Linked DNA regions of Actinopolymorpha cephalotaxi. The protein of the gene in region 1 binds, or shares a complex with, the protein of each later gene. Links are inferred from orthologs where the notes say so. Each region holds a gene or a part of one and is shown in the gene's direction. Other genes may lie near its edges.

Region 1 (4,054 bases):
TGTGCGGTCCCGACCATTCTTTCGGGGTGCGCCGGGGGCAAGTCCAACCCGCAGGGGGATACCGGCCCCGTGTGGCCGCACATGGCCAGGCGAGGAAGACTCGGGGTGAGCGGGTGTGACGGAACGAGGCGGTCGAGAGGGCTTCTCGGAAGGCTTGTCGGTGGTCGGGGCTAGCATGGCCAAGCCCTGACAAAACCCGCTCCGGGACCGTTCGGCAGGTGGCTCCACCAGGCCGCTGACCTGCTCGTTCGATCACCGGCACGCGCTACGCCAAGGCCAGACCACGCCAGATGCCGGACCACGCCGGACCACAGACCGATGCCAGAACCACCACAGCCCACCAGCCCCGCTGCCGAGGACGGAACCACCACGTGTCCGACCAGCTGATCATCCGCGGTGCCCGCGAGCACAACCTCAAGGACGTGTCCCTGGAGTTGCCGCGTGACGCCCTCATCGTCTTCACCGGCCTGTCCGGGTCGGGCAAGTCGAGCCTCGCGTTCGACACGATCTTCGCCGAGGGCCAGCGCCGCTACGTCGAGTCGCTGTCGGCCTACGCCCGGCAGTTCCTCGGCCAGATGGACAAGCCCGACGTCGACTTCATCGAGGGCCTGTCGCCCGCGGTCTCCATCGACCAGAAGTCCACCTCACGCAACCCCAGGTCCACGGTCGGCACGATCACCGAGGTCTACGACTACCTCCGGCTGCTCTACGCCCGGATCGGCCACCCGCACTGCCCGGTGTGCGGGCGTCCCATCGCCCGGCAGACACCGCAGCAGATCGTCGACCGGATTCTGGAGTTCGACGAGGGGACCCGCTTCCAGGTGCTTGCACCGCTGGTGCGCGGCCGCAAGGGCGAATACGCCGACCTGTTCCGCCAGCTCATCACCCAGGGCTACTCCCGGGTCCGGGTCGACGGCGAGGTCCACCCGCTCGGCGAGGTGCCCAAGCTCGACAAGCAGCGCAAGCACACGATCGAGGTGGTGGTCGACCGGCTCGGGCTGAAGGGCTCGTCGAAGCGGCGGCTGAACGACTCGATCGAGACCGCGCTGCACCTCGGTGGCGGACTGGTCACCCTCGACTTCGTGGACCTTCCCGAGAACGACCCTCATCGCGAGCGGGTGTGGTCGGAGCACCTGTACTGTCCCGACGACGACCTGTCCTTCGAGGAGCTCGAGCCCCGGTCGTTCTCGTTCAACTCTCCCTACGGCGCCTGCCCGGACTGCACCGGCCTGGGCACCCGGATGGAGGTCGACCCCGACCTCGTGGTGCCCGACCCGACGAAGAGCCTGGACGAGGGCGCGCTGGCGCCGTGGGCGGGCGCGCACGTCACCGACTACTTCGGGCGGCTGATCGAGGCGCTGGCCACCACCATCGGGTTCCGCACCGACACACCGTACGAACGCCTGCCGGCGAAGGTCCGCAAGGCACTGCTGCACGGCTACGCCGACCAGGTGCACGTCAGTTACCGCAACCGCTACGGCCGCGAGCGTTCCTACTACACCACCTACGAGGGCGTGATCTCCTACGTCTCCCGCCGGCACGCGGAGGCGGAGTCCGACTCCAGCAGGGAGCGGTTCGAGGGCTACATGCGCGAGGTGGCCTGCCCGAGCTGCCAGGGTTCGCGGCTGAAGCCGATCTCGCTCGCGGTGACGATCGGGGACCGGTCCATCGCCGACGCGTCGTCGCTGCCGATCGGCGACATCGCCGAGTTCCTGCGCGGCCTGGAGCTCAGCCCGCGCGAGAAGCAGATCGCCGAGCGGGTGCTCAAGGAGATCGGCGAGCGGCTGCGGTTCCTGCTCGACGTCGGCCTGGACTACCTCTCCCTCGACCGGCCCTCCGGCTCGCTGTCCGGCGGTGAGGCGCAGCGCATCCGGCTGGCCACCCAGATCGGGTCCGGGCTGGTCGGCGTTCTGTACGTGCTGGACGAGCCGTCGATCGGCCTGCACCAGCGCGACAACCACCGGCTGATCGAGACCCTGATCCGGCTCCGCGACATCGGCAACACCCTGATCGTGGTGGAGCACGACGAGGACACCATCCGCACCGCCGACTGGGTGGTCGACATCGGCCCGGGCGCCGGCGAGCACGGCGGCCAGGTGGTGCACACCGGCTCGGTCCAGGAGCTGTACGACCACCCCGACTCGATGACCGGGCAGTACCTCTCCGGCCGGCGCTCGATCCCCGTCCCCGACCTGCGCCGCCCGATCGACCCGAAGCGGCAGATCACCGTGCACAAGGCGTGGGAGCACAACCTCCGCGACGTCACGGTGTCGTTCCCGCTGGGCACGTTCATCGCGGTCACCGGCGTCTCCGGCTCGGGGAAGTCGACCCTGGTCAACGACATCCTCTACACCTCGCTCGCCAAGCAGATCTACGGCGCGCGGGAGGTGCCCGGCCGGCACCAGAAGATCACCGGCACCGACAACATCGACAAGGTGATCCACGTCGACCAGTCGCCGATCGGCCGCACGCCGCGGTCCAACCCGGCCACCTACACCGGCGTGTTCGACCACATCCGGCGACTGTTCGCGGAGACGCCGGAGGCGAAGATCCGCGGCTACCTCCCGGGCCGGTTCTCGTTCAACGTCAAGGGCGGGCGCTGCGAGGCGTGCTCCGGCGACGGGACGATCAAGATCGAGATGAACTTCCTGCCGGACGTCTACGTCCCCTGCGAGGTGTGTCACGGAGCCCGGTACAACCGGGACACCCTGGAGGTCCACTACAAGAGCAAGACGATCTCCGAGGTCCTGGACATGCCGATCGAGGAGGCGCTGGACTTCTTCGAGGCCATTCCGGCGATCTCCCGGCACCTGCGCACGCTGGTCGACGTCGGCCTGGGGTACGTCCGGATGGGGCAGTCGGCACCCACCCTGTCCGGCGGGGAGGCGCAGCGGGTCAAGCTCGCGTCGGAGCTGCAGAAGCGGTCGACCGGACGCACGCTGTACGTCCTGGACGAACCGACCACCGGACTGCACTTCGAGGACATCCGCAAGCTGCTCGGCGTGCTCGGCCGGCTGGTCGACCAGGGCAACACCGTGATCGTGATCGAGCACAACCTCGACGTGATCAAGACCGCCGACTGGCTGATCGACCTCGGTCCCGAAGGCGGCAACCGCGGCGGTGAGGTGCTCGCCGAGGGCACCCCGGAGGAGATCGCCGCCGACGAGACCAGCTACACCGGGCAGTTCCTGCGGCATGTGCTGCCCGCCTCGTCGGTCGACTCGGGCAGGGGATCCGTGCGGGTCGCGTCCGCGGCCAGCCGGTCCACCGGCGCCTCCCGGGGCACCACCACATCGACCGCCGGCAGGTCGGCTTCCGGCACGTCGGCTGCCGGCAGGCCGGCTCCGGCCAAGGCGACCGCCGGTAAGGCAGCCACCGGTAAGGCAGCCGCCACCAAGGCGGTCGGCGCCAAGGCGACCGGCACCCGCAAGGCCCCGGCGAAGAAGGCGGCTCCCGCCGCCAAGTCCGCTGCGGGTGCCCGGAAGACGGCAACCGCGAAGAAGGCGACGACGGCCAAGAAGGCGGCGAGGACGAGGAGGGCCTGAGTGGCGTCCGGCCGGGCGCTCCTCGGCGCCGGCCGGTGATCGGCTTGCCGGTCGTGGCGGTCGGTAGGGTCGAACGCATGTCTTCGCCCATCGACACCCAGGCCACCGACCTCCTGCTCACCACCACCCGGGCGGTCCGCAAGCGACTCGACCTCGACCGCCCGGTGCCGCGGGAGGTGCTGCTGGACTGCATCCGGCTCGCCGTCCAGGCGCCGACCGGAAGCAACCAGCAGGGCTGGCGCTGGGTGATCGTGACGGACCCGGACAAGCGGGCCCGGCTCGGTGAGCTGTACCGCTCCGGCGGCGCCGCCAACATGCGCGCCGCCCGCCAGGCGGAATCGCGTGGGGCGCAGCAGGACCGTGTGCAGGACTCGGCCCGCTACCTCATGGAGGTCATCGACCGGGTGCCGGCGCTGGTCATCCCGTGCATCGAGGGGCGTATCACCGACGTCCGGCACGCGGCCGGCTTCTTCGGCTCGATCCACCCTGCCGTCTGGAGCTTCCAGCTG
Region 2 (4,477 bases), 1.7 Mb from region 1 along the record:
TCACGCGTGGGCGTTACGTCGAACAACTGCGGCGGCTGTACGACGTCTTCGACCCCGAGCAGGTGCACGTGGTCTCCAGCGAGGACTTCTCCACCCGGCCCGAACCCGTCTTCGCCGGCATCCTCGACTTCCTCGGCCTGCCCGGCTGGCGGCCGGCATCCTTCGAGCGGTACAACGCCCGGCCCGGCAAGCCGATGCCCGAGCCGCTCCGCCGCCGCCTGGACGACCACTTCGCGCCGTACGACGAGGAGCTCGCGCAGCTGCTCGGTCAGCCGCCGGTGTGGCGGCGCCCGGCGGTGGCGGCGCCGGGCGACCCCGCCCGCTGACGTTCGCGCGACGAAGCGCCAGGGAGACGGAGCACCGGGGTGACTGTCGGCGGGCCGCGCTAGCCTGGACGGGCAACCCCGGTTCGCCACGCGAATCGGGGCGTTCGTGGTGTTTCGGCCCCACCCGCGAGGGTGTCGCCGCCCACCTCCTCCGCACGCGAAGGAACCCATGAGCCTCACCGGACTCGTCGAGCTCGTCGTCGCCGATCCCGCGCTGGCCGCCGCCGTGGAGACCGCACGGGCGGGCGCCGGCGCCCCGCTGGATCTGACCGCACCCAAGGCGCTGCAGCCGTTCGCGATCGCCGCGCTGGCCGCCGCCCCCGACCACGGCGGTGCCGGCCGCACCGTCCTCGCCGTCACCGCCACCGGCCGGGAGGCCGAGGACCTCACCGAGACGCTGCAGAGCCTGCTCGGCGCCGAGTGGGCGGCCGCCTACTACCCCGCGTGGGAGACGTTGCCGCACGAGCGGCTGTCCCCGCGGTCGGACACCGTGGGCCGCCGGCTGGCCGTGCTGCGCCGGCTGGTGCACCCGACGGAGGAGACGCCGGCGCCGAAGGTCGTGGTGGCGCCCGTACGCAGCGTGCTCCAGCCACAGGTGAAGGGCCTCGCCGACCTGGAGCCGGTCTGGCTGCACGTCGGCGACGAGATCGACCTCGACGACCTGGTGCGCCGGCTGGCGGCCGCCGCCTACACCCGGGTCGACCTGGTGGAGCGGCGCGGCGAGTTCGCGGTGCGCGGCGGCATCGTGGACGTCTTCCCGCCGACCGAGGAACACCCGCTGCGGGTGGAGTTCTTCGGCGACGAGGTGGAGGAGATCCGGTCGTTCAAGGTCGCCGACCAGCGGTCGCTGGACAGCACCGAGCAGCAGCGCCTGTACGCACCGCCGTGCCGTGAGCTGCTCCTCACCGACCAGGTACGCGAGCGGGCGGCCAAGCTCGCCGCTGCCCACCCGGAGCTGGCCGAGCTGTTCGAGAAGCTCGCGAACGGCCACGCGGTGGAGGGGATGGAGTCGCTGGCCCCGGTCCTGGTCGACGACATGGAGCTGCTGGTCGACCTGATGCCCGAGCGCACCCACGTCGTGGTGGCCGAGCCGGAGCGGGTCCGCAGCCGGGCGCACGACCTGGTGGCGACCAGCCAGGAGTTCCTGGAGGCCAGCTGGGCGGCCGCCGCGGGGGGTGGCGAGGCGCCGATCGACCTCGGCCCGGCGGCCTACCGCACGCTGGCCGACGTACGCCGGCACGCCCTGGACACCGAGCTGGCCTGGTGGAGCCTTTCGCCCTTCACCCTGGAGCCCGAGGACGCCCCGCCGACCGCCCCGCTGCGCACGGAGATGGGCGAGATCGTCGCGCTGGACGTCGACGTCGACACCGGCGCGGTGGAGTCGCACGCGATCGCAGCGCGGGCGGTCGACACCTACCAGGGCGACACCGAACGCGCGCTCACCGACGTACGCGACTGGATCGCGCGCGGCTGGCGGATCGTGTTCGTCACCGAGGGCCACGGGCCGGCCAACCGGATGGTGGAGGTGCTGCGCGGCAACGACCTGCCCGCCCGCCTGGACGAACACCTCGACCACGCGCCCGAGCCGTCGGTCGTCCATGTCACCTGCGGCCGGATCGACCACGGGTTCGTGGCGTCCACCGCGCAGGCCGTCGTCCTCACCGAGGGCGACCTGGCGGGCCGGTCCGGTGCGTCCACCAAGGACATGCGGCGGATGCCCGCGAGGCGCCGGCGCACCATCGACCCGCTGGAGCTCACCCCGGGCGACCACGTGGTGCACGAGCAGCACGGCGTGGGCCGCTACGTCGAGATGGCGCAGCGCACGGTCGGCACCGGTCAGCACCGCACCACGCGGGAGTACCTCGTCGTCGAGTACGCCCCCTCCAAGCGGGGCCAGCCCGGCGACCGGCTGTTCGTACCCACCGACCAGCTCGACCAGGTGACCCGCTACGTCGGCGGCGAGCAGCCGAGCCTGGACCGGATGGGCGGTTCGGACTGGGCCAAGCGCAAGGGCCGGGCGCGCAAGGCCGTGAAGCAGATCGCCGGCGAGCTGATCAAGCTGTACGCCGCGCGCCAGGCGACCCAGGGGCACGCCTTCGGCGCCGACACCCCGTGGCAGCGCGAGCTCGAGGACGCCTTCCCCTACGTCGAGACACCGGACCAGCTGGCCACCATCGAGGACGTCAAGCTGGACATGGAGAAGACCGTCCCGATGGACCGGCTGGTCTGCGGCGACGTCGGCTACGGCAAGACCGAGATCGCGGTGCGGGCGGCGTTCAAGGCGGTGCAGGACGGCAAGCAGGTCGGTGTCCTCGTCCCCACGACGCTGCTCGTCCAGCAGCACTACTCCACCTTCGCCGAGCGGTTCGCGCCGTTCCCGGTGACGGTGCGGGCACTGTCGCGCTTCCAGACCGACAAGGAGGCCGAGGAGGTGCTCCGGGGCCTGACCACCGGTGAGATCGACGTGGTCATCGGCACCCACCGGCTGCTCGGCCAGGAGGTGTCGTTCAAGGACGTCGGGCTGATCGTGGTCGACGAGGAGCAGCGCTTCGGCGTCGAGCACAAGGAGAAGCTGAAGGCGCTGCGGGCCAGCGTCGACGTGCTCACCATGTCGGCGACGCCGATCCCGCGCACGCTGGAGATGGCGATCACCGGCATCCGGGAGATGTCCACGATCATGACGCCGCCGGAGGAACGGCACCCGGTGCTGACGTTCGTGGGCGGGTACGACGAACGCCAGGTGGTGGCCGCCATCCGCCGCGAGCTGCTGCGCGAGGGCCAGGTGTTCTTCGTACACAACCGGGTCAACACGATCGAGAAGGCGGCGGCCCGGATCCGGCAGCTGGTGCCGGAGGCGCGGGTCAGCGTCGGGCACGGCCAGATGGGCGAGCACCAGCTGGAGGAGGTCATCTCCGACTTCTGGGAGAAGCGCGCCGACGTGCTGGTGTGCACCACGATCGTCGAGGCGGGCCTGGACATCTCCAACGCCAACACACTGATCGTCGAGCGCGCCGACCTGTTCGGGCTGTCCCAGCTGCACCAGCTGCGCGGGCGGGTCGGCCGCGGCCGGGAGCGGGCGTACGCCTACTTCCTCTATCCCGCCGAGCGGCCGCTCACCGAGACCGCCCACGACCGGCTGGCCACCCTCGCCCAGAACACCGAGCTCGGCGCCGGCATGGCGGTGGCCATGAAGGACCTGGAGATCCGGGGCGCGGGCAACATGCTGGGCGGTGAGCAGTCCGGGCACATCGCCGACGTCGGGTTCGACCTCTACGTCCGGCTGGTGGGCGAGGCGGTCGCGGAATACCGCGGCGACAGCCCCGAGGAGGAGAACGACGTCAAGGTCGAGCTGCCGATCGACGCGCACCTGCCGCACGACTACGTCGACAGCCAGCGACTGCGGCTGGAGATGTACCAACGGCTTGCCGCCGTCCGCGACGAGGCGGAGGTGGACCAGGTGGGGGAGGAGCTCGCCGACCGGTACGGCACCCTGCCCGAGCCGGTGGTCAACCTGCTGGAGGTCGCGCGGTTCCGGCTGCACGCCAAGCGGGCCGGGCTGACCGACGTGACCCTGCAGGGAAACCAGGTGAGGTTCGCGCCGGCCGACCTGCGGGAGAGCCAGGAGCTGCGGCTGATGCGGCTGTACCCCCGCACGATCGTCAAGCGGCCGGCGCGCACCATCCTGGTTCCCCGTCCGGCCACCGCCCCGATCGGTGGGCAGCCGCTGCGGGACGTCGAGCTGCTGAAGTGGGCGCACGACCTGATCGACGCGGTTCTGCTGGACGCGCCGGTGGGCGCGTCCTCGGGCGGCTGACAGCGGGTCGGCTGTCCGGCCTCGTTAGCCCGGCCGGCCCGGCGCGCGGCTGTCCGGCTGTCCGGCTGGTCCGGTTGTGACGCACTGTGCCCGGAAGGCGGCATTGCGGCAATCAGTTATGGTTGCGGCGGCTTTGGACCCGTGGCCGTGGGGAGGACGGCACCGGGGTGTTCGTACCTTCCAGGAGTAGTGCCGATGCCCGACGACCATCAGTCCGCCTCGCGGGCCCACGACGACCACGCGGCGCCCGACCCGGGCGAGCTCGCCTCGGTGGAGCGCTCCGACCAGTGGCAGCCCGGCCGGCACCGTCGGCCCCGGCCGACCCTGGTGGTCGCCT

What was found. Proteins that work in one complex are often made in the same cells at the same time.
Region 2: the proteins of uvrA (region 1) and mfd are in contact, whole or in part, in a crystal structure (PDB 4DFC), measured with the Escherichia coli proteins. The link is inferred for Actinopolymorpha cephalotaxi from one-to-one orthologs.

What each region holds. Positions count from the first base shown.
Region 1 is NZ_JACBZA010000001.1:2,180,239-2,184,292, forward strand. Bases 1-3,745 are described here. They hold uvrA (excinuclease ABC subunit UvrA), read left to right. Parts: upstream 1-371; coding sequence 372-3,545; downstream 3,546-3,745. Other genes in these bases: FHR37_RS09700 (nitroreductase family protein), read left to right, coding at 3,623-3,745. Outside these bases: more of FHR37_RS09700, read left to right, coding at 3,746-4,054. UniProt on the Escherichia coli protein: The UvrABC repair system catalyzes the recognition and processing of DNA lesions. UvrA is an ATPase and a DNA-binding protein. A damage recognition complex composed of 2 UvrA and 2 UvrB subunits scans DNA for abnormalities.
Region 2 is NZ_JACBZA010000001.1:498,150-502,626, forward strand. Bases 173-4,340 are described here. They hold mfd (transcription-repair coupling factor), read left to right. Parts: upstream 173-495; coding sequence 496-4,140; downstream 4,141-4,340. Other genes in these bases: FHR37_RS02220 (sulfotransferase family protein), read left to right, coding at 173-326; FHR37_RS32295 (hypothetical protein), read left to right, coding at 4,336-4,340. Outside these bases: more of FHR37_RS02220, read left to right, coding at 1-172; more of FHR37_RS32295, read left to right, coding at 4,341-4,477. UniProt on the Escherichia coli protein: Couples transcription and DNA repair by recognizing RNA polymerase (RNAP) stalled at DNA lesions. Mediates ATP-dependent release of RNAP and its truncated transcript from the DNA, and recruitment of nucleotide excision repair machinery to the damaged site.